2 regions of the Paenibacillus sp. GL_099_B genome follow, and region 2 is predicted to be linked to the other one. Evidence: riboswitches for the same ligand, from Rfam matches in the RefSeq annotation. Region 2 holds a riboswitch; the other holds the start of a gene.
The links. Region 2 has a riboswitch for cobalamin ahead of AC3ITG_RS07380 (ABC transporter substrate-binding protein). Riboswitches for the same ligand answer to the same signal wherever they lie in the genome.
Positions count from the first base shown of each region.

Region 1: another riboswitch for cobalamin. It lies ahead of metE (5-methyltetrahydropteroyltriglutamate--homocysteine S-methyltransferase); the one in region 2 lies ahead of AC3ITG_RS07380 (ABC transporter substrate-binding protein).

Region 1 covers NZ_CM174430.1:6,607,299-6,618,672, forward strand. Annotated here, with positions in the region: gene AC3ITG_RS30060 (LacI family DNA-binding transcriptional regulator) at 1-518, shown strand, start outside; gene AC3ITG_RS30065 (hybrid sensor histidine kinase/response regulator) at 567-2,207, opposite strand; gene AC3ITG_RS30070 (anaerobic ribonucleoside triphosphate reductase) at 2,581-4,542, shown strand; gene nrdG (anaerobic ribonucleoside-triphosphate reductase activating protein) at 4,539-5,048, shown strand; cobalamin riboswitch at 5,304-5,501, shown strand; gene metE (5-methyltetrahydropteroyltriglutamate--homocysteine S-methyltransferase) at 5,722-8,070, shown strand; gene AC3ITG_RS30085 (glycoside hydrolase family 3 C-terminal domain-containing protein) at 8,173-10,992, opposite strand; gene AC3ITG_RS30090 (FAD-dependent oxidoreductase) at 11,373-11,374, shown strand, end outside.
Region 2 covers NZ_CM174430.1:1,606,462-1,617,835, forward strand. Annotated here, with positions in the region: gene AC3ITG_RS07340 (DMT family transporter) at 1-171, shown strand, start outside; gene AC3ITG_RS07345 (hypothetical protein) at 212-520, shown strand; gene AC3ITG_RS07350 (Cof-type HAD-IIB family hydrolase) at 630-1,433, opposite strand; gene lplA (lipoate--protein ligase) at 1,673-2,674, opposite strand; gene cobD (threonine-phosphate decarboxylase CobD) at 2,886-4,034, shown strand; gene AC3ITG_RS07365 (adenosylcobinamide amidohydrolase) at 4,015-4,833, shown strand; gene cbiB (adenosylcobinamide-phosphate synthase CbiB) at 4,830-5,858, shown strand; gene AC3ITG_RS07375 (histidine phosphatase family protein) at 5,849-6,496, shown strand; cobalamin riboswitch at 6,651-6,798, shown strand; gene AC3ITG_RS07380 (ABC transporter substrate-binding protein) at 6,999-8,000, shown strand; gene AC3ITG_RS07385 (FecCD family ABC transporter permease) at 7,997-9,043, shown strand; gene AC3ITG_RS07390 (ABC transporter ATP-binding protein) at 9,040-9,861, shown strand; gene cobT (nicotinate-nucleotide--dimethylbenzimidazole phosphoribosyltransferase) at 9,909-11,039, shown strand; gene cobU (bifunctional adenosylcobinamide kinase/adenosylcobinamide-phosphate guanylyltransferase) at 11,036-11,374, shown strand, end outside.

The DNA of each region.
Region 1 (11,374 bases), 2.1 Mb from region 2:
AGGAAGTTGTTCAGCATCTCGTTGAGGCCGGACATCGAAATATCGTTTTCTTAAACGGTTATCCTGAAGCGATCGACAGCTATGAGCGGCTTGAGGGATATTTGAAGGCCTTGCGCAATCATCAGATTCCATTCCGTCCCGAACTCATCGAGAATGGGAACTTCAACGAGGAAGGCGGGTACGAGGCCATCAAAAGATTGTTTAACAAAGGCCTGTCCTTCTCCGCTGTATATGCGGCTAATGATGAAATGGCTCTAGGCGTATACAAGGCATGTACGGAATACGGAATACGCATTCCCGAACAATTGGCTATCGTAGGTGTGGACAACAATCGAATCAGCAAATACATTCATCCTACGCTAAGTTCGGTGAACCAGCCCAAGTATACAATGGGGGCCATTCTTATGGAGAAGATGATTGACACGATGAATACGAATGATTTTCAGGACAAACGTGTATTTAAAGTCGACTCGGAGCTGCTTGTTCGAGCTTCCTCTTCCTTCAAAATAACAAAATAAAGCGCACCCATAACAGGTGCGCTTAGTTTAATATATTTTCTCATGTTCTTAATGCACAATGATGCTTAACGCATTCAACAAATCAGCCTGCTTCACCGGCTTGGTCAGGACCGCATCGAAGACTTCCGCTTCATGTGGATCGATATGCATGCCATACGGAATCAGCACTATGACCGGTGAATCTGTAACCAGGCGCTTCAGCTTGTGTACAAAATCCACAGCACCGCCCTCCAGCAGTCCCATATCCACAACGACCACATCAGGCTTAAAGCCCTTCTGAATCCAGTCGTACGCTTCGGTCGTAACCGGGGTCATATGCACATCCATCTCCCATCTGCGCATCAGGGAAGAGGCCCCTTGCAGAATGTCAGGGTCCTTTGCAAGCAGCACCTTTTTGCCCTTCAGTCGATGCTGAATATTGGCAAGCTGAGGCAGTTCCCAATGTCTGCGGAGCGGCAGGCAGATCTCGAATTCTGTCTCCTTCTCCCCCATGCCATACACCTGAATACGGCCGTTCATAAGGATAGCAAGGTTTTGGCTGACCGCCAAACCGAGATTGGTTCCAACCAGCTTCTGTGTACTTATATTTCCGTCCAAATTGTTAATTGATCTAAGCTTATTATCCGAAGACAACATGCGTCCGGTGTATTTCACTTGGAGTTGAAGGATACCCGCATCCTCTGCATCTCCACCATCTACTACGGTTGCCGTAACCAATACCGAACCTGTCCGTGTTGAATCTAGGGCATACTGAATGACATGGGCCAATAGTTGCCCGATCTTGATTTCATCCCCGACGAAAACCTGGGACACATTCAGATCAAGGTTCAATCCCAGCTCAATGTTCTTGCTCAGCGCCAGTCCCGCATAGAGATAAACGGTATTCTCAATCGTGGCTACCAGATCAAATGGATCATCGTGTACGACCGTTTTGCCTGCGTCATTGACGTTAAAACTCATCATATTATTCAACAGGGAGAGCAGTATGTTACCGCTGGTTTCAATCATATTCACATACTCTGTCTGCTCGTCCGACATATCTGGTGTACGCATCAGGTCGGTTAATCCCAGAATGCCGTTCAGGGGATTACGAATCTCGTGGCTCATCAGCGACAGCATCTGCGTCTTGGTCATTGCCTCAGACTCCGCACGTTCCTTCTCTGCCTGCAATTGCTCTTGTAATTGCTCCGAATCACTCAGCTTCTGTTCTTGAACTTGAAGCGTATCTTCCAGATCCACGACATACCCGAGAAAAACGGCCATCGCTTGCAGTGTTTTCATATCCGTTTCACTGATCACATAATCAGGGTCATCCATCAGACAGATCGTGCCGAACGTTTCCCCGGACCTCCGCATAATGGGAATCCCCACAAAGAAACGATTGCCCAGTCCGCTTGTAACGTCCATTGATTTCGTAAGGGGATGTTCACATGTATCCGTGATGATCAGACCGCTGCCCTTATCTCTTAATACCAAGCTGCAATATGACGCTTCAAATGGAAGTTCACTACCTTTGGCAATCAACTCTTCCTCGCGGTTAAAAGCCTCCATAATAACATTGGTCACGCCATCATTCGTAGCAACGAAGATGGTGTTCACCTTTAATATACCGCTTAATACATCTACAATGTGGGATGCGGCTTCCTGTATATTTTCATAGAAGCCCCTTGTAATGCCTACCGTTCCCATGATTCACCCCTCTTGTTTTAGCTGCACTTTAAACCCGTATTCCACAGTATGATTCAATCGATTAACAGGGTTCAAATGTTCCGAAACAGCTGTCACAAACTATTCATATATGAAGTTTTCTATCCTTTTTTCAAGCATCGTCAACTGAACTTGCACGGTAAATAGAAATTATACGCTTACCCTCCAGCTTTGAAAACCTCTATCATTCAGGGCCATGAATCATGACAGTCGATCAGCCTCTCACATGTGATCATTATCACACCTAAATAACAATATATAGTTTATAAATGGATAAAGAAACTCTACATGTAGTGTTCAATGAATGGGCATTATCCCTATACAATTTCAATTTCATTATTTAGGAGGAACTGATATGAACATGCTTGAGTATGCCTCTCCACCGGCATCCGATCTGCTATCTGACCTGGGAAGACGAATTATTGGTGCTGAAGACGCCGATACGCTGAGGGAGAATGCCAATCTGAACGGAGACTCATTCAGCGGCAAGATGAGCAGGCTCGGTTCGGAGACCGCCAAGTGGCATGCTCTGCGTCATGTGCTGCCTAAGGAGCTCGCTCTAGCTGTGGAGAACGGCGATCTGTATGTACACGATCTGGATCAGTATGCCCTTGGAACGACCAACTGTATCTTTATTCCGTTTGACCGACTGCTGGCCTCCGGATTCAATACCGGCAACGGTTCGGTTCGTACACCACAGACGATTATGTCTGCCATGGCACTGGTGGCCATTATTTTTCAATCCCAGCAAAACAGCCAGTACGGCGGGGTATCCGCCAATAAAATCGACTGGGATCTCGCACCTTATGTGAAGCGTTCGTTCCGTAAGCATTACCGGAAGGGACAACGACTGTTTGGGGAGATTGCCTCAATTGAGGATGAGCAACTGCATCTGGATAGCGATGAAGCAAAGGAGAAGTGTCCTCGAGCCTTTTCCTTTGCCTATGAAGAAACAGGAATGGAGACCGAACAGGCTGCGGAGTCCCTGATCCATAACCTGAACACCATGAGCAGTCGTGCTGGCGGACAGATTCCGTTCACTTCGCTGAACTACGGACTGTGTACTTCAGCCGAAGGTCGGCTCGTATCCCGGTCGTTGCTGGAAGCGACCATTCGTGGACTCGGTAACGGGGAAACTCCCGTGTTCCCACAGCATATTTTCCAGTGCAAGCAAGGAATTAACCAATCTGAGGGAGATCCGAATTACGATTTATTCCGGCTTGCTGTGACCTGCTCCTCACGGCGTATGTATCCGAATTTTGTCAATGTGGATGCTTCCTTCAACCTGCCCTATTATCAACCGGAAGATCCCGATACGATCATTGCGACGATGGGATGCCGGACACGTACACTGGCTGATCGCTTCGGACGCAATCGTCAGAGCGGCAAAGGGAATCTGTCCTTTAACACCATCAATCTGGTCAAGCTCGGCATTCGATACGGGATCTGCCAAGGAGCAAGAGCCATCGCTGACCGGGCGGGCTTCTATACGGCGCTGGAATCGGTCATGCACAATGCTACGGATGGACTGCTGCACCGGTATCGAATTCAAACGAACCAGCCTGCCAAAGCATCGGACTTCATGATGCGGGAAGGGGTATGGGAAGGCGGTGAACAATTGGCTCCGAATGAACCGGTGGCCGACCTGTTAAAACATGGTACGTTATCCCTTGGTTTTATCGGACTTGCTGAATGTATGACCGCTCTATATGGCCGTCACCATGGACAAGACCTCCATGTACATCGAGAAGCCTTGAATATCATTCGTACGATGAGAGAGTTCTGCGACCGGATGAGTGAGCAGCATAACCTGAATATCACCTTGTTCGCTACACCCGCCGAAGGCCTGTCCGGCAAATTCACCAAGATTGACCGTGAGCGATACGGCAGCATCGTAGGGGTTAATGACCGGGAATACTACACCAATTCATTTCACATTCCGGTCTATCACACCCTTCCTGCCTATCGCAAGATTGAATTGGAAGCTCCCTTCCACTCATTATGTAATGCCGGAGCGATCTCTTATGTCGAACTCGACGGGAATGTAAGGGCCAATACCGCGGCTTTCCAACGAATCGTGCAATACGCGCTGGCCCAGGACATCGGGTATTTCTCCATTAATCATCCGATTGACCGCTGTCCGTCCTGTGGCTATGAGGGCGTTATTGGAGATGTATGTCCCAGATGTGATGCTCATGAAAACCACGTGCATTTCCAGCGGCTACGCCGGGTGACGGGATATCTGACCGGTGACTATAAAGTGCGCTTCAATGGGGCGAAGCAGGCCGAAGTGAGAGACCGGGTGAAACACCGGTGAATCTGTATGGTTACATCCCGGAATCGGTGAATGAGGGGCCTGGCCTGCGTGCCGTGTTGTTCATCAGCGGATGCCGCCACGCCTGTCCGGGCTGCTTCAGCCCCGGCTCATGGAGCTTCCGTGCAGGCGAACCATTTACGGAGAAGCGGCAGCAACAGATTTTGCATGAAGTGACCTCGCATCCCTTGCTGGAAGGGGTTACGTTATGCGGAGGTGATCCTTTTTTCTCTGCCGCAGAATGTGCCTCCTGGGTTCGGCAGCTTCGGGCTGCTCGGCCTGATCTGACCGTATGGGCCTACACGGGGTTTGTATATGAGGAACTGATTACAGACCCGTCGCGGGCGGAGTTATCCCGGCTATGCGACGTCATTATCGATGGACCTTATATCGCAGCTGAGCGTGATGTGTCTCTTCCTTTTCGTGGCAGTCGTAATCAGCGCATCGTTAATGTGGGTGCAACAATGGCTGGCCAGACAATCGTTACCATGCAGTTAGATGCATGGTAACGATTTTTTTATTTGAGGGGAATTAGCACAGCGTGGGCGATGATTGGGTTCATTTTAAGGAGCCAAATCTGCCAATATATCTAGGATTCATAGAGCACTATTTTATTTCCGATCGGATTAATAATATATATTGCAAGCCCGTAGGTTATCGTCTATGATTGGTAGCATAAGAGCAAGTATACGACGATTGCATCATTATACAATCTATCATCTATGCTTGGTCACCAATTTCATAGCCGGAGATGTGTACGCACATTTCTGCACACGGAAACAGGTGCCTACCGCGCTACATGCGTGGTCAGGCTTAAAAGGGAAGCACGGTGTAAATCCGTCGCGGTCCCGCCACTGTATACGGGGAGTCTGTGCATATAATCCACTGGTGTAACCACCGGGAAGGAATGCATATGACCATGATCCGCAAGCCAGGAGACCTGCCTGTTTCGACAGCATCGCATGACCTACGGAAGATAGGAAGGTGTTAGAGCAACCGCTACAACTACTTATAGCAGGTGTTCTTTCCCATTCTATCTTTGTGCACAGTCGTCATTCATGATGCCTGTTCCTCGGGGTATGGAATTGGAAGGAATGCCTTTTTTTGATGCTTTCAAAAGAAACACACCACAATAGTTTCAACTTGATGAGTTTACCTATTATAAATGAGGAGGAATTTTACATGTCGCAATCACAGCAACAACAGCCACAAGTACTGACAGGCAACCTTGGTTACCCCCGCATCGGTGCGGGACGCGAATGGAAAAAAGCACTGGAGTCCTTCTGGGCTGGCCGAATCGATGAATCCACGCTTCATCAGGAGCTGACCACACTTCGGTTGCAAGATCTGAAGAAACAGCAGGCACAGCAGCTCGATCTGATTCCTGTGGGCGACTTCTCCTACTATGATCATATTCTTGACGTATCCGCGATGTTTGGCGTCGTTCCTGAGCGCTTCAACCATTCAGGCGGACCGGTATCCGTATCTACTTATTACGCCATGGCCCGGGGTAATGATCAGGCAACAGCCTGTGAGATGACCAAGTGGCTGAACACCAACTATCACTACATCGTACCTGAGATTCATAATGATACTGCATTTGCATTGCTTGAAAATAAACCCCTTGCCGCCTATCGCGAAGCGAAGCAGGAGCTTGGGCTGGAAGGTAAACCGGTTGTAGTCGGTCCGTACTCGTATGTACGTTTCGCCAAAGGCTATGACGCGGAACGCTTCGCAGAGATCGTCACACGCCTCGTTCCCGTATACGCCCAGCTTCTGTCTGAGCTTCAAGCAGAAGGCGTACAGTGGGTACAGATCGATGAGCCTGCTCTGACGCTGGCCGTCTCTTCCGAAGATGAAGCCTTGCTGCGACAGGTGTACGCTGCCTTGGCACAAGCTGCACCGGAATTAAAGGTACTGCTTCAAACGTATTTCGAATCGGTGGAAGCTTATCCGGTCGTGACAGCACTGCCTGTTGCCGGAATCGGCCTGGACCTGGTCCACGGCTATGAAGGCAACCTCGCCAGCCTGCGGGAGCATGGCTTCCCGCAGGCTAAATGGTTGGGCGCCGGTGTAATCGACGGGCGCAACATCTGGCGTGCCGATCTCGCAGAGACGGCGAAGCTGCTGGAGCAGGTGGCTGAATTCGCAGCCGAAGGCAAGCTAATCATTCAGCCTTCCTGCAGCCTGTTGCATGTACCGGTTACTGCCGCTCAGGAGAGCGCGCTTGATCCGGTACTGCGCAATGCCCTGGCCTTTGCCGACGAGAAGCTGGAGGAAATTGCGACGCTCGGCACGTTGTTGTCCGGCGGTGCGAAGCAGGCGGACCAAGCAGCGGCTTTGGCTGAAGCCAGCCGCCGCGCCCAGGCAAGCACCGAAGCGGTGCGCCTGCTGAGCGAGTCCGAATCACGGACACGCCTGAGTGGTGCGCCTGCAGGGGTGCACGCTGATGAGCAGCTGCTTCGTAACGCGTCATTCCAGGAGCGACGCGAATTGCAGCAGCAAAAATGGTCGCTCCCGCTGCTGCCAACAACAACTATTGGCAGCTTCCCGCAAACGGCTGATGTGCGCAAAGCACGTGCACTCTTCCGTAAAGGGGAGTGGAATGCGGAGCAATATGACGCTTATGTGCGTGAACAGATCCAGGAGTGGATTACCATCCAGGAGGAAATTGGTCTGGATGTGCTGGTACACGGTGAGTTCGAACGTACCGATATGGTCGAGTTTTTCGGTGAGAAGCTGACCGGATTTGCCTTCACAAAAAATGGCTGGGTACAGTCCTACGGCTCACGCTGCGTGAAGCCACCTGTAATCTACGGAGATGTGCTGTTCAATGAACCGATGACGGTGAAAGAAACGGCGTATGCCCAGACACTGACCAGCAAACCGGTGAAAGGCATGCTCACAGGTCCGGTAACGATCCTGAACTGGTCCTTTGTCCGCTCGGATATTCCACGCAGTGAAGTATCCTACCAGATTGCTCGCGCCATTCGGGACGAGGTTGAAGCGCTGGAGCAAGCAGGCATTGAGATGATTCAGGTCGATGAGCCAGCTCTGCGTGAAGGACTTCCACTCAAACGGAGCAAGTGGGATGAGTACCTGCAATGGGCCGTGGAATCCTTCCGTTTAGCTACTGCAACCGTAAAACCAACAACGCAGGTGCATACCCATATGTGCTACTGCGAGTTCGATGATATTATTGAAGCCATCAGCGACCTGGATGCAGATGTGATCTCGATCGAGACATCCCGTAGCCATGGGGAACTGGTAGGCAGCTTCGAGCAGAATACGTATGACAAAGGCATCGGACTCGGTGTATACGATATCCACAGTCCGCGTGTTCCAGGAAAGGACGAGATGTTGAATATGATTGAGCGTGCACTTCAAGTGCTGCCAGCAGATCTGTTCTGGGTGAACCCTGACTGCGGACTGAAAACACGTGGTAAAGCCGAAGTTGTAGATGCATTGAGCATCATGGTGGACGCTGCTCGTACAGCAAGAGAACGAGTAACCGCTGATTCCTCAATCTAAACGAAGCTTGTGATTGCAAATAAAAGCCTCCGAATTCCTTCGGAGGCTTTTTTCATTTACCATCATTCTATTTGTTTATCTTGATAGGTCTTTTTATCCGACTTAATGAATCTCCAAATGGCTGACACGTACTCCTGCGGACAACACAAGGTATACATCCTGTTGACCTGTTACGCCTTTCAGGTCCGCCTTAACCGTGGACCACTGCTGGGCCTCGCCTTGTGCCAGTTCCACGCGTCCTGCCAGTGTACCGTCAGGTGCGCCCAATCGAACTTCCAATACCGCATCTGCCTGCTCTGATGATACACGAGCTTCAAGCGCTGCTGCATTGCTGCCCAGATCTGCATCCTTGAAGGCAATCCATCCTTGTTCACCAACCACACGGACAGAAGTTCCGCCCTCTTTGCTCTCATCCAGATCCACACCGAAGTATGCATCGTAATTTTCGGCGCGAGTAGCCACACCCAGATTACGTGCAGGAATGGTCTCCCCTTGTACTGTCAGGTCAGCAACAAGCTGAACATCGGCAGAAGATTTGCCCACCATAATGGAATAGGTGCCGCTTTCGACCACATAACGATCACGGGTTACATCCCAGATCGCCAGTTCCTGAACTGGCAGTGTGAAGCTGACTTTTACTGTAGCTCCAGCTTCAATATGAAGACGACGGAAACCTTTTAACGTTTTGAGTGGACGTTTCACACGGGACTGCCCGGCACGCACATACAACTGCACAACCTCATCACTGGCGATCGTACCTGTATTCGTCACGTCCACATGCACAGTAATGATCTCTTCGACTCCAGCTTGGGCCGGGTTCAGCTCCAAATTACTGTATTTAAACGATGCATACGTTAATCCATGTCCGAATGGATACAGTACGTCACCTTCAAAGTACTGATACGTACGTCCAGATTGAATGATATCGTAGTCTCTGATATCGGTCAGCTGATCTGCGGATTGTACCCACGTCATATTCAGGCGGCCTGCTGGTGCATAATCGCCATATAATACGTCAGCTATAGCGTTCCCCAACTCTTGTCCTGCATGGGATGTATACAATACAGCCGGAATGTTCTCCTGCACCCAGTTGGACGTGAACGGGTAACTTCCCACGATAACTACAACGGTATTTGGATTCACTGCATACACGGCTTCAACCAGACGCTGCTGGGATTCAGCCAGATCCAGACTTGGACGGTCAATCTCTTCTTTACCATTCACAAGTGGATTGTTGCCGACAAATACAATCGCCGTCTCCGCTTCCTTCGCAGCCGCTACCGCTTCCTCCAATCCATTCACCACAATATCCTTTTTGAATGTTTCCGTAGCACCGAAAGATTTCAATTCTTCGGATACCGCAAACGCATCGTTTCCACCATTGGGCGCCGTTACTGTTTTACCGTTCCAAGTCGTCAGCCCCACGCTTCCTTCCTGTTGTCGCAACAGATGGAATACTTCCTTCACAAACCAGCCATATACTTCATCCGCCGATGCCGTAACCGTTTCTTCATCCGTCGTCAGGTATTTTCCATTACTGTCTGCCTTCAGCGTGTAACTGCCAAAGCCCCAGTCACTCAGTGTAAATGTCTCCGCATTTCCCGAAGCAATGATGGATGATTTCTCATCTTCAGCCAATCCGACAGCCTTGCCGCTTGCGACGGAAGTCAATGTAATGCGGTCATTGCCATCCTTGAATGCAACCTTGTCGCCGCCTACTTTGCCGCTGATCGCTTCAAGCGGGGATACGCTATATGGCATAGTGCCTGCATACCAGTCACGATAGACTGTTCCGCCCAGTTGACCAATCACAGCCACTTTGCCGGATTTTGTTTTATCCAGCGGCAGTGTGCTTTTATCATTTTTGAGCAATACCACTTGTTCTCTCGCTGCTCTCAGTGACAGGGCCTTCGCCTTCTCCGTCATCATCGCTTCTTCACCAATCGAAGCATATGGATTGCCCTCAGCCGGATCGAATTCACCCAAACGGAAACGCACACGGAACGTATTAAACAATGCCAGATCAATATCTTCCATCGTGAGTGTGCCCTGCTCCAGCCCTTCACGCAGCGCCTGTTTCGACAGATCCGCATCATCGGTAATACTGTCAATTCCGGCTTTGACGGATTCAACTGTTCCTGGTGTGTGCGAATCATAGTATTTATGATCGTTCTTGATCCCCATGACATCCCCTGCATCACTTACGATGAAGCCATCCATGCCCCATTCGCCCTTCACAATTTCGTATACAAACGGATGCAGCAATGCTGGTGTACCATTAATAGAGTTGTACGCGGTCATCATTGACTGCGCGCCGCCCTCTTTGAACGGTTTCTCGAACGCTTTCAGATAATATTCACGCATGTTGCGCGGATCAATGCTCGATGAACCACTGCCACGGTCCACTTCATTATTGTTTGCAAGGAAATGCTTCAACGTGGCAACCGCCTTGTAATACTTCGGATGGTCGCCCTGGATTCCCTTAACCAGCGCCGTTGTCAGTTCAGCAGTCAGTTCTGGGTCTTCACCATAAGCCTCTTCGTTCCGACCCCAACGTGGATCACGCTCCATATCTACCGTAGGTGCCCACAGAGTCAGACCGTTTACTGCTGGATTGCGTTTGTAAAATACACGTGCCTCGTCTCCGATTACGGAGCCGATCTCTTTCATCAGGTCCGCATCCCATGTGCACGCTAGTCCAACCGGCTGCGGGAAGGAAGTGGCTTCGCCAAGCCAGGCCAGGCCATGGGCTGCTTCTGTGCCGTGTTTATATGCTGCGATACCCAGTCGTTCTACTGCCGGTTGGTATTGAAGCATGGATTCGATTTTTTCATCTTCCGACAGACGGGACACGAGGTCCTTTACACGTGTATCAAGTTCGAGCGTTGTATCCTGAAACGGATATTTCGTTTGGTTGGTCATGATATGGAATCTCCTTTGGGTATTCATTGATTTATTTAGAATGATAGCGGATACATAATCGATAAATTAATATGATGTATTCTTGATGTATCCGAGCTCACAATTCGAAGATTTAACCTTTTAGAACAAGCACTTTACGAGCCGTCGTTAACTCTTCATATCATTTACTAAAACGGTTTCGATAAATCTATCATATAGCATGTTTAGCAAAAAAAACAGGGGTGCTTCACAGGAAAATGTGAACTTTCCTCAGGAAAGTATGCGGACAATCGTTTTATTCTGGCACAGTATGGTAATCATGGATAGGAGTATAAATATGACGTACTTATTGAGCTAAGCATAGTCCTTAATGAAGAAGAATATTGAAGGAGGAGATTCGAGT
Region 2 (11,374 bases):
GTTGGGCTTGGGGCGGTTCTCTACAATGAGCATGTAAGCTGGATTACCTGGTTGGGAGTTGCTCTAATTGTCTCGGGTTTGCTGACGATGAATGAGAAAGTGATGGGGTGGATCAAGAGAGGCAAACGCACAACTTCTTTGAGTCAGACTTCCAAATCCATGGTAAAATAGGGAATATATATTCTGCGCAGGAATGAGGCGAGACATCCATTTGAATAGACAGGGAATCGGTGCTGTTTTATTGTTTGCGGGAATTGTGCTGTATGGCATTATCCATATTGGGACCATTATTCATTTACCGGACGTAACGATCTGGTCCAATCAATGGGGCCGTTATCTGCAAGCCGCTTTTGAAACGGGTGGCATCATTGGACTTGTCTTGGCCATTCTTTTATTTATTACAGGAGTTACGCTCCTGCTCCCTAGGCCATTGGCGGATTTATCCAAAGGGAGATTAATGAAGGAGATCAGTGAGCGGAACCGCGAATTTGACGAGAAGTATGGTAATCAGAATAATTAACAGTTTTATTACAGAAACAGCCCTGGCACAAGCGATTCATCACTGTGCAGGGCTGTATAATTTTGTTTTTGAAATAACACGTTTTATTTGGACTTGACCTCTTAAAAGCTTACTCTGCGTTCAGCACAAACTTCTCGATCACTTGCTTCACGCCGTCTTCGTTATTGCTCGCGGTAATGTAATCTGCCAGCTCTTTCAGAGCAGGGATGGCATTCCCCATCGCTACACCAAGACCAGCGACTTCCAGCATCTCATGGTCATTCCAGGAATCCCCGATGGCAATGCACTCGCTCAATTGGTGACCGAAGTGATCTGCCAGGAAGGTTAGTGCATGGCCTTTCGTTCCCTCGCGGTGCATGATCTCAAGGAAGTATGGCTTGGACTTGGTGATGTGTACTTCTGATCCGAGCAGTTCGCGCAGGGCAACCGCAACCTCATCCAAGTAATCCGGCTCATCAATGATGAGCAGCTTCGGTGTTTTTTGCTCGATGACTTTGATGAAATCCGGTTCAATGTGGTACTGAGTACCATTCAGTTTGGCGTAGTCACGCAGCTTGTCGTTTTCTTCACGAGCGTACAGTTTGTCGTCAATGTACGTTTGCAGGTGCAGATTATGCTCCAGGCAGTAGTCGTACAATTTGCGGGAAGCGTCCTGTGGAACGTAGCGCTCGTAGAGTACTTTTTCGTCCAGCAAGTTTTTCACCAAAGCGCCTTGATACGTAATGATTGGCACGTTCAGCTTCGTTTGGCGAGCGAGTGCTTGGGCAGAAGCGTAAGCACGTCCAGTTGCCAGTGTTACAACGACACCATGAGCTACCGCTTGTTCCAGGGCAGTCTGTGTTGCAGGCGTTACTTCCTTGTTGTCGTTAATCAGAGTATCATCAATGTCAATTGCGATTAATTTGTAGGTCATCTGTGTTTCTCTCCTTTTTATCTGTATCTATACCCAACTTAATCTATATCAGTTCAACTAAACTTTTTACACGAGAACGGAGAGGACAGAAAAAACCTGAAGAAGCGGAGCGTTCGCCTTTATCCCCGGATTTTTCCTTTGAAGAAGGGAATCAAAAAAATCTGGGGATAACAGCGATCGGAAGGTTATTCTGTCATTGGAGTGGCAGGTGTAAACTTTCTTGGGTTGAACTTATATACCTACTCCTCCAGGAAAATGAGGCCAATAAAGTCCTCCAGCTCCAGGTTACCGAAGTAATGTTTTACATCCAGACCCTCAAGTGCAGTACGCACCTCAGATTCCTCGTAACGCTTGCCTCGCAGCATGTCTTCGATATCCGCCACATCGCCTACGCCAAAGAAGTCACCAAAGATTTTGATATCTTCAATGCGCGCATCTTTGATATTCATGCGCAGATCAATGATGCCGACAGGGAATTTACGTGTATGCTTCACATTGCTTTCCGGGGAAAGCCCGTAGTTCCAGTCCCAATTGTTATAACGCTCAGCAGAGATTTCGTTGATCTTGTCCCAGTCTTTCTCTGTGAGTTCATATTGAGGAACGTCTTGTGGCTCCATACGGAAAATGTGACGCAACAGCTCGTCCCGGAATTGTTCAAGGGTCAGATTGCTGTCGATCAGATCACGAATATTGGCAACACGGCTGCGTACGGATTTGGTGCTCTTGGATTTGAACTTCTCCGGATTAACGTTGAGTGAAGCCTGCACGTGGTCGAGGTTCAGGTTGAACATCAATGTGCCGTGACTGAACATACGGCCACGCGTAGAGAATTGGGCGTTGCCCGAAATTTTCTTCTCTCCGACTTGCAGATCGTTACGTCCCGTCAGTTCGGCATTGACACCAAGCTCTTGCAAGGCTTCCACCACAGGCTGCGTGAATTTGCGGAAGTTGTGGAAGGATTGTCCGTCATCCTTGGTAATAAAGCTGAAATTGAGGTTGCCCAGATCGTGATAAACGGCTCCGCCTCCCGAAAGACGACGTACGACTTGAACACCGTTATCCTGAACATACTCAATGTTGATCTCTTCAATGGTATTCTGGTGTTTTCCGATAATAATGGACGGGCGGTTGATGTAAAACAGCAAGTAACTGTCATCCATCGGCAGATGCTTCAGAATGTATTCCTCAATGGCGAGGTTTACAGAAGGATCTGTAATGCCCTGGTTATCAACAAACAGCATGGTCATTCCTCCATTAATGTATGTGAGGGATGTATATCCCTTATGTAGTGATGCTTTACGGAATCGAAATTCCTTCTCTATTGTAAACGAATTGTCGAAAGGACACAAAGAAATTGAAGCCGCAAAGGGCTTGAATAGTCAAATCAGGATTGACCCCTGCCTGCCACGACATCCATAATAAAAAGGACATGCAGAAAGGATGACGGACAGAATGACCGGTTTAATTGAAGTTTTCGGACATGGCGGTGATGTGGAGACGGCCGCGGCACGTTTTGGAGGGAATCCTGCGGATTTTCTCGATTTTAGCGCGAATATTAATCCTCTGGGTCCACCTCGGGAAGTGCTGGAGGCTCTGGAGCAAGGATTGCATACGGTACTTCGTTACCCGGATCCGGGCCATCGGGCGTTCAAAATGCTGCTCAGTGACCGACTGGGTTTAACCCCGGATCACATATCTGTGGGTAATGGGGCGGCGGAAAGCATGGCTTTAATCTTACTTGGAATCGCGCCTCGTAGAGTAGGTACGGTAGAGCCCGGTTTTTCGGAGTACAGTGCATTATCCAGACAATTTGGAGCAGAAGTCCATCATGTTCAAGGACGGGAAGAACTGGACTGGCGAGCAGAACCGAAAGATATCGAAAAGCTGATGGAGCGGGTGGACTTGCTTTTCCTTGGACAGCCCAATAACCCCAATGGGGTACAGTATCCGGTGGAAGTTCTGCAACGGCTTGCTCGTAAAGCGGAGACAACAGGCACGATATTGGTTGTCGATGAGGCATTTATCGATTTTATTCCTGAATCTCAGCGGCAATCGCTTGCGCCCAGCTTGAAAGAGTATCCGCAAGTGATCATCATTCGCTCCATGACCAAGTTTTATGCGATTCCGGGACTGCGTCTGGGTTATGCGTTGGGTCGTCCCGAACTGATTCGTGCCATGACAGAGAAACAGGTCACCTGGAGTGTGAACGGGCTGGCACTGATCGCAGGAGAAGCCTGTCTGCGCAGCGGGGAAACTTTTGAACAGGAGACATTGGCACTGGTGTCACACGAGCGGGAGAGTTTAACGGAAGGCCTAGAGGCTTTGGGGTGTAAGGTGACGCGAGGGGAAGCGAACTTTATATTGGCAGCTCTGCCAGAACCGTGGACAGCTACATCCATGCAGGCTGCTCTCGGTGAACGCGGTATACTGATCCGAAGCTGCGCGATGTACCCCGGACTTGGGGAACGACATGTACGTTTTGCGGTCAAGGACGCAGAGGCTAACGGACGTTTACTAGAAATAATAGGAAATGTAATTGAGACTAATCCGACAACGGGATTAGAGGCAGGGGGACACGACGATGGCACTGCCATTCTATAATTATTACTCCCATGTACAAAAGGACCAGAACGAATACAGATCTTCTGTGTGGCCGGGATTATTCGTCTCTGCACATGAACGGCATATTAAAGCATCCAGCCCTTCTGTTGTAACAGCACTTTCCAGTGCCGTGTATGGGGGCGGCATGATTGAACTGGATCGTATATTTAACATCTATGTGGACAGACATTATCGCTGTGACGATCCACCACGTGATATTGCCGATCTGTTGAGTGAATGGCAGGAGCAGCAGGATCAATGTGCCGGTCTTCTGACTGCGGTTCGATTGGAGCATACAGCGATCCAGGAATATGAAAGCGATGAGTTCGGATTACTTTGTTGCACTACAGCAGGAGTATCCAATGCTGCGAGGGCAGGTTCTGCAAGAACGGTGTTCGATGCTGCGGGAAATGAGATGAGCAATGGGACGGTGTCCCAGAAAATAGGGAAGGTTTCGGCTTCAACCTATACTCCCGGTACGATCAATATCATGTTGTGGATAAATGGGCGTATGACTGCTGGAGCGATGGTGAATGCCATTCAGACTGCGGTAGAGGCGAAGGCCGCTGCGTTAGCTGATTTCGGTGTGGTGGATTCAGAGAATGGTCTGACCGCAACCGGAACAACAACGGATGCCATCGTGCTCGCGGTAAGTCAGGCTGAAGTAAATAAACCGCTCATCAGTTATGCCGGGACGGCTACGGTCATGGGTGCAGCTATCGGCAGGCTGGTGTATGACACGATAACGGAAAGCCTGCAAGCTGCGCAGGAGTGGAAAGAGAGGAATAACAAGCAATGACATCTCTGCTGCATCAATGGGCTACCTGGCCGATCTGGACGGGAATAGCTGGAGCCTGGATTATTGTAGGAGCATACATATTGGATCGCTGTATCGGAGATCCACGCTGGATTCCTCATCCGGTGATTGGCATGGGAAAGGCCATCTCTGCACTTGAGCGGGCGATAAGGTCGCGAGTGGACTCGAACCAGGCTCTCAAAAGAGCTGGCGTATTATTTCCCCTTTTGATTGCAGGCGGTTCTTTTGCACTGACTTGGGGATTAATCTATGTGCTGGGTCTTATTCATCCGGCTGTTGCGGTTGTGGCTGAAGTGGCGCTGATCGCAACCACCATTGCTTCCAAAGGTTTGAAGGATGCGGGCAATGAAGTCTACCGCCATCTGAGTCAACAGGATTGGCCTGCGGCGAGACGTTCACTTGGTATGATTGTAGGGCGTGATACGGCTCATCTGGATGAACCGGAAATTGTGCGGGGAACGGTGGAGACTGTTGCAGAGAATATCGTGGATGCCATCGTCTCTCCACTGTTTTATGCCCTGATTGGTGGTGCACCACTTGCCATGGCCTATCGGGCGGTGAATACACTGGATTCCATGGTGGGTTATAAAAATGGAAAATATCTTCACCTCGGCTGGGCATCAGCCCGTCTGGATGATTGGGCCAACTGGATTCCCGCACGGCTTACCGCTTTGCTGTTGATTATTGGAGCCTGGTTCATGAAGCTGGATGCCAGAGGGGCAGCACGCATGGTGTCCCGAGATGCAAGACTTCACCCAAGCCCGAATAGCGGTTTTCCCGAGTCAGCGGTGGCCGGAGCGCTGGGCATAAGACTTGGTGGACATAACGTATATCACGGTGTGGCTTCATTTCGCGCATATATGGGCGAGCCTACAAGGCGGATGGAAGCAGAAGATATTTTACGAACAACACGGCTTATGTTCTGGTCGGCAGGTTCTTTTGTTTTATTATGTTGGTTGGTCACCTTAGGGATATGGTCTGCTGGAGGTGCACTGTTATGGAGATAGAAGCTGGACATGGTGGCATGCAAAGCCGTGAGATTATTTTGATACGGCATGGTACAACGGCGTGGAACTTGGAAAAAAGGTATCTTGGGCATACTGACATCGGACTGTTGCCTGAAGCAAAGCAGGAGCTATCTTCGCTGCGCGAAGAGTTCAGCAATATCACATGCGAAGCCCTGTATTGCAGTGATCTGCTGCGTTGTCAGCAGACACTTACACACATTGCATCACCCCAAACTGGACAAGCCAAGCTTGATGCCCGACTAAGGGAGATCGATTTTGGTCAGTGGGAGGGGTTGACCTACGATGAACTAAAGGACAATCCACAGTATCGAGACTGGATCGATGCGCCGCAGGAGGTAACGCCACCGAATGGCGAGCCTTGGACAGCATTTGCAGAGCGTATTGATTCATTTATGGAAGAGAGTCTGATGTCCTTTTCACCAATACTGCACTCTCGCAGCTTAAACGCGCCAAAGGTAGCCGTAATTACCCATGGCGGTGTTATTCGTTATATGGTGTCACGTCTCATTCCGAATCAAGATTTCTGGGATACGCAGGTGGTACCAGGACAAGCGATAAAGATCCGGCTTGATGGCGATGGGGATAGCTGGGTTGGAACCAGATTGACTTTTCCGTAAATCGGGTTGTAAGGATGTACAATATAACCTATAATCACAACAGAAGTGTGACTTAGCAAGTGCGTCATTGATGGAGGCTCAACAAGCTCTAGCAAGGATGCAAGATGCTCACTTGAATGGTTGAACAATATTAGCGACCAAGGGTCCCGCGTGCATGCAGCAATGTTTCATGGGTTCATATGAGGCCATGAACGGCAAACGGGTGAAATAGGGAAGCCGGTGTAAATCCGGCACGGTCCCGCCACTGTAAATCAGGATGAATTCCTGTAAGTCAGGTTACCTGCCCTGGACGTACAAACCGGTGTTCCTTCGAGGAAAGGACAGCGTTTCGGGCAGTTCTCTGTGCATATACAGCGCCAAGCTGACCATGCATAGATCGCCACATGCGAGACGTCATCCCTGATCCTGACCCAAGGATTGGGGATTTTATTTTTTCGGAACACAAATTCAAGCGGAATTGGGACAGGAGCACTACTCACTAGAATGGATAGAGAAGGGGAGAATGAACACAATGAATTTCAAGACATGGAAAGGCGTAGCGTCACTGCTGAGCGCAGCGATGCTGGCACTGACGTTGGCCGGATGTGGTACAACAACAACGAACGAGGGCACAGGAACCTCGCAACCTGCACAGGAGCAATCCCAGGAACAGGCGCAGACAGATCTCAAAACACAATATCCACTCACGGTTACAGATGCTACGGGTGAATCATTTACCTTTGACAAAGCACCAGCCAAAATCGTATCTGTATCTCCAGCTGAAACGGAATCCCTGTTCGCACTCGGATTGGACGAGCAGATCGTAGGGGTATCCGACTATGACGACTATCCGGAAGCAGCAACAAAGAAACCAAAAATGGGCGGCATAACAAAGCCTAATGAAGAGTCTATCATTGCGGCTGAAGCAGATATCGTATTTACAGGTATCTCGATGAGCGAAGAGTCTGTTAAGAAACTGCGCGATCTGGGCATTACCATTTTCAAAACAGATCCTAAATCAGTGGATGATGTGATGAATAACATTGAAACATTTGGTAAAATCACGGATCATCAGGAAAAAGCACAGGAGATCACCACCCAGATGAAACAGGATGTGACTGATGTAACTGAAGCTGTGAAGGCAGTTAAACCGGAAGAAAAGAAAAAAGTATATGTTGAGTTCTCCCCAGGCTGGACTGTGGGTAAAGGCGAATTCATGGATGAATTGATCACATTGGCCGGAGGAAACAACGTAGCTTCTGACTTGACTGGCTGGAACCAGATTAATGAAGAGAACATTATTGCTTCTAATCCAGACGTCATTCTGTATGCGAACGATGTAGTGGAAGATAACAAAACATTGGATCAAATCATCAAAGCACGCAGCGGATGGGATCAAATCACGGCTGTGAAAAATGATGCAGTCATTGGTTTGGATGCCAACCTGCTGAGCCGTCCGGGACCACGGGTAACCCAAGGTCTGAAAGAAGTAGCCAAAGCGATCTACCCTGATCTGTTCAAATGAGTAAAAAGCTGGCAGTGTACGGAACGGCCGGAATTGTACTGCTTGTGTTAACCGTGCTGATCTGCACGGGCATCGGTTCGGTTGCCCTGCCTGTTCGGGACATTGCGGGCATCTTGCTTCATCGCATTCCCTGGCTGGGCGACTGGATTGTTCCTGACTGGAATACAGCAGCAGAACAGATTATATGGAAGGTCAGATTCCCACGTGTACTGCTTGCCGTGCTTGTAGGTGCATCGCTGGCGATTGCCGGAACTGGATTCCAGGGGGTTCTTCGTAACCCTCTGGCTGATCCGTTTACCCTGGGCGTATCGTCCGGTGCATCGGTAGGTGCGGCTTTTCTGATTTTTTTCGGATTGCAGTATGCGCTGATTGGGATCTGGACTCTGCCATTGGTCGCGTTTCTGACGGGAGTAATCACATTGTGGTTTGTGCTGGCCCTCGCTCGTGAGGGACGCAAAATACCGACACACAGCCTCATTCTGGCTGGCGTGGTCATGCAAAGTTTCCTGGGAGCAGTAGTTTCCTTCCTGTCGACCATGTCGAAGCAGACAATCAATGAAATTATATACTGGACGATGGGAAGTCTGGCACTGCGTGGGTGGTCGTATACGGCCATCCTTTTCCCGTATTTTGTGCTGGGGCTGATTTTCCTCTGGAGCCGTGCGCGTTCGTTGAATGTGCTTGCCTTGGGGGAACGCCAGGCTGCGCATATCGGGGTTAAGGTGGATGGATTGAAACTGTCGGTGTTAGCTGTGGGTACGCTGCTTACCGCAGGCGCTGTCTCCGTATCCGGCGTGATTGGCTTCGTCGGCTTGGTCATTCCGCATATTCTTCGGCTCATCGTCGGACCTGATTATCGATTGCTGGTGCCTTTGTCAGCGATTGGGGGAGCCATCTTCATGGTCTGGGCAGATACGATTGCACGCTCATTGCTGGCTCCAACCGAAATTCCGCTGGGTGTGGTTACGGCTTTTGTTGGAGCGCCGTTCTTTGCGTATCTGCTGCACCGGAACAAAAAGCTGCGGAAGGGGATGATGCCATGAGTACATTCATGAAAACAGACCTTACCAAGAGTCGGCCGATGATAGAAGTCAAAGAAGCTGGTAAAATGTATGGTAACCATCGGGCTCTGCATGGGGTGGACTGGCAAGTCACAGAGGGTGAATGGTGGGGCGTTGTTGGTCCAAACGGCAGTGGAAAATCGACCCTGCTTCAGCTACTTGCCGGAACCGAACAGCCGAACGTAGGCAGCATACAGATTGATGGACGCGACATTTCCACATACACCCGTAAAGATCTGTCACGCATGATTGCGGTCTTGCAGCAGGATGGACTGCCGGCCATCTCTTATCCCGTAAGGGATGTTATCGAGATGGGACGTTACCCTTACCAGAACTGGCTTGGCAAAGAATCGTCGGATGGAGCAGCGGTAGTTGATCGGGTGCTGGATGAGTTGGGTTTGAGTGACATGGCCGAACGGCCTTTGGATGCACTTAGCGGGGGACAACGGCAGCGGGTTGCGCTTGCCAAAGTCATGGCTCAGGAGCCCAAGCTGTTGTTGCTGGACGAGCCAACCACCTTTCTCGATATCAAATATCAATTGCAATTCATGGAGTTATTATCAGCGTGGCGTCAAAAAAATCATATTACGATTGTAGCGGTGCTGCATGATCTGAACCTGGCCGCGCAATTTTGCGATCATATTCTGGCGCTGCGTGACGGGACTTGTGTAGGCAGTGGCACACCTCATTCGTTGATGACGGAAGAGAACATTCGGGAGATCTTCAGGGTGAGCCCAGCCATGGTGAATCATCCCGACAATGGATTGCCACAGCTGTTGCTAAGACGAGAGAAGAAATGAATGAAGCGGGGCTGACCCCATATTTTGATAAAGGAAGTGCTGGCTGTATGAATAATGAACAGGTGTTGGAACAGTTAATTGGTCGGATCGTGGGTCCACATGAGGCAGTTGCGGCTGAAGCTTCCGCGCATGTGGATGCATTGACGAAGCCACCCGGCAGTTTGGGCAAGCTTGAACAGCTAGTTATTCGTCTGGCGGGAATCACTGGTGAGGCTCGGCCTTGCTTTGATCGAAGAGCTGTCATCGTTATGGCTGCGGATCATGGGGTGGTTGAAGAAGGGATTAGCGCTTTTCCTGCTGAGGTAACGCCGCAGATGGTCCTGAATTTCCTAGCAGGGGGAGCGGCTGTCAATGTGCTTGCGCGCCACGCTGGAGCTCATGTGATCTGTGTGGATATCGGCGTGAATGCGGATCTTGATCATCCAGACCTGGTCTCTCGCAAAGTCCGCAAAGGAACAGCCAACATGGCGAAGGGTGCTGCAATGACCCGGGGCGAAGCGATTCAGGCCATTCTTGCAGGAGCTGAAGTGGTCTCCACCGAGATTGCGAAGGGAACGCAGTTGTTTGTGACCGGAGAGATGGGGATTGGGAACACAACCGCTAGCGCTGCGGTAATGTGTGCATTAACCGGAACAGCACCTGCTTCAGCGGTTGGTCGGGGAACAGGCGTAGATGATGCCGGTTTGCAGCGTAAAGCCGCAGTGGTCAGCCAAGCCCTCAGTGTGAATGCTCCGGATGCAGATGATGCACTCGATGTGCTGTGCAAAGTGGGCGGACTGGAGATTGCCGGACTGACAGGCGTGATTCTCGCTGCTGCTGCAAACGGGTGCCCCGTTGTCGTGGATGGATTTATCTCCACCGCTGCCGCGTTGATTGCGAGCCAGCTTGCTCCGGTCAGTACAGAATACATGATTGCTTCCCACACATCGCATGAAAGTGGACATGCAGCGTTGCTGCGTGAACTTGGTCTGAAGCCTATGCTCGATCTGGACATGCGACTGGGTGAAGGTACCGGAGGCGTTCTTAGTCTTCATCTGATTGATGCGTCATGCCGTATTCTGAACGAGATGGCGACATTTGCAAGTGCAGGCGTATCTGATGGCACAAATGAGACTCAACCTACTGAGAATTCATCAGCTTCTGCTGATTCATCTGTTCAAGGAGAGTTATCCTCATGAGTGTTCTCGTGACGGGCGGGGCGCGAAGTGGCAAAAGTTCGTTTGCCGAGCGTCTCTGTATGCAGCGATCCTCTGAGGCTTGGTATGTCGCTACGGCTCAGGCTTATGATGACGAGATGCGCGAGCGTATACGTCTGCATCAGAAACAGCGAGATGAAGCAGGATATCTGTGGCATACGGTGGAGGAACCGCTGGCATTGCCTGAATTAATTACAAGAATGGGAGAGTCCCATACAGGTACATCTGCACCGACCATTCTGGTAGATTGTCTGACACTGTGGCTCAGCAATGTGCTGTTAGCGCATGAACATGAGCCGGTGCAGGTGCTGTACGAT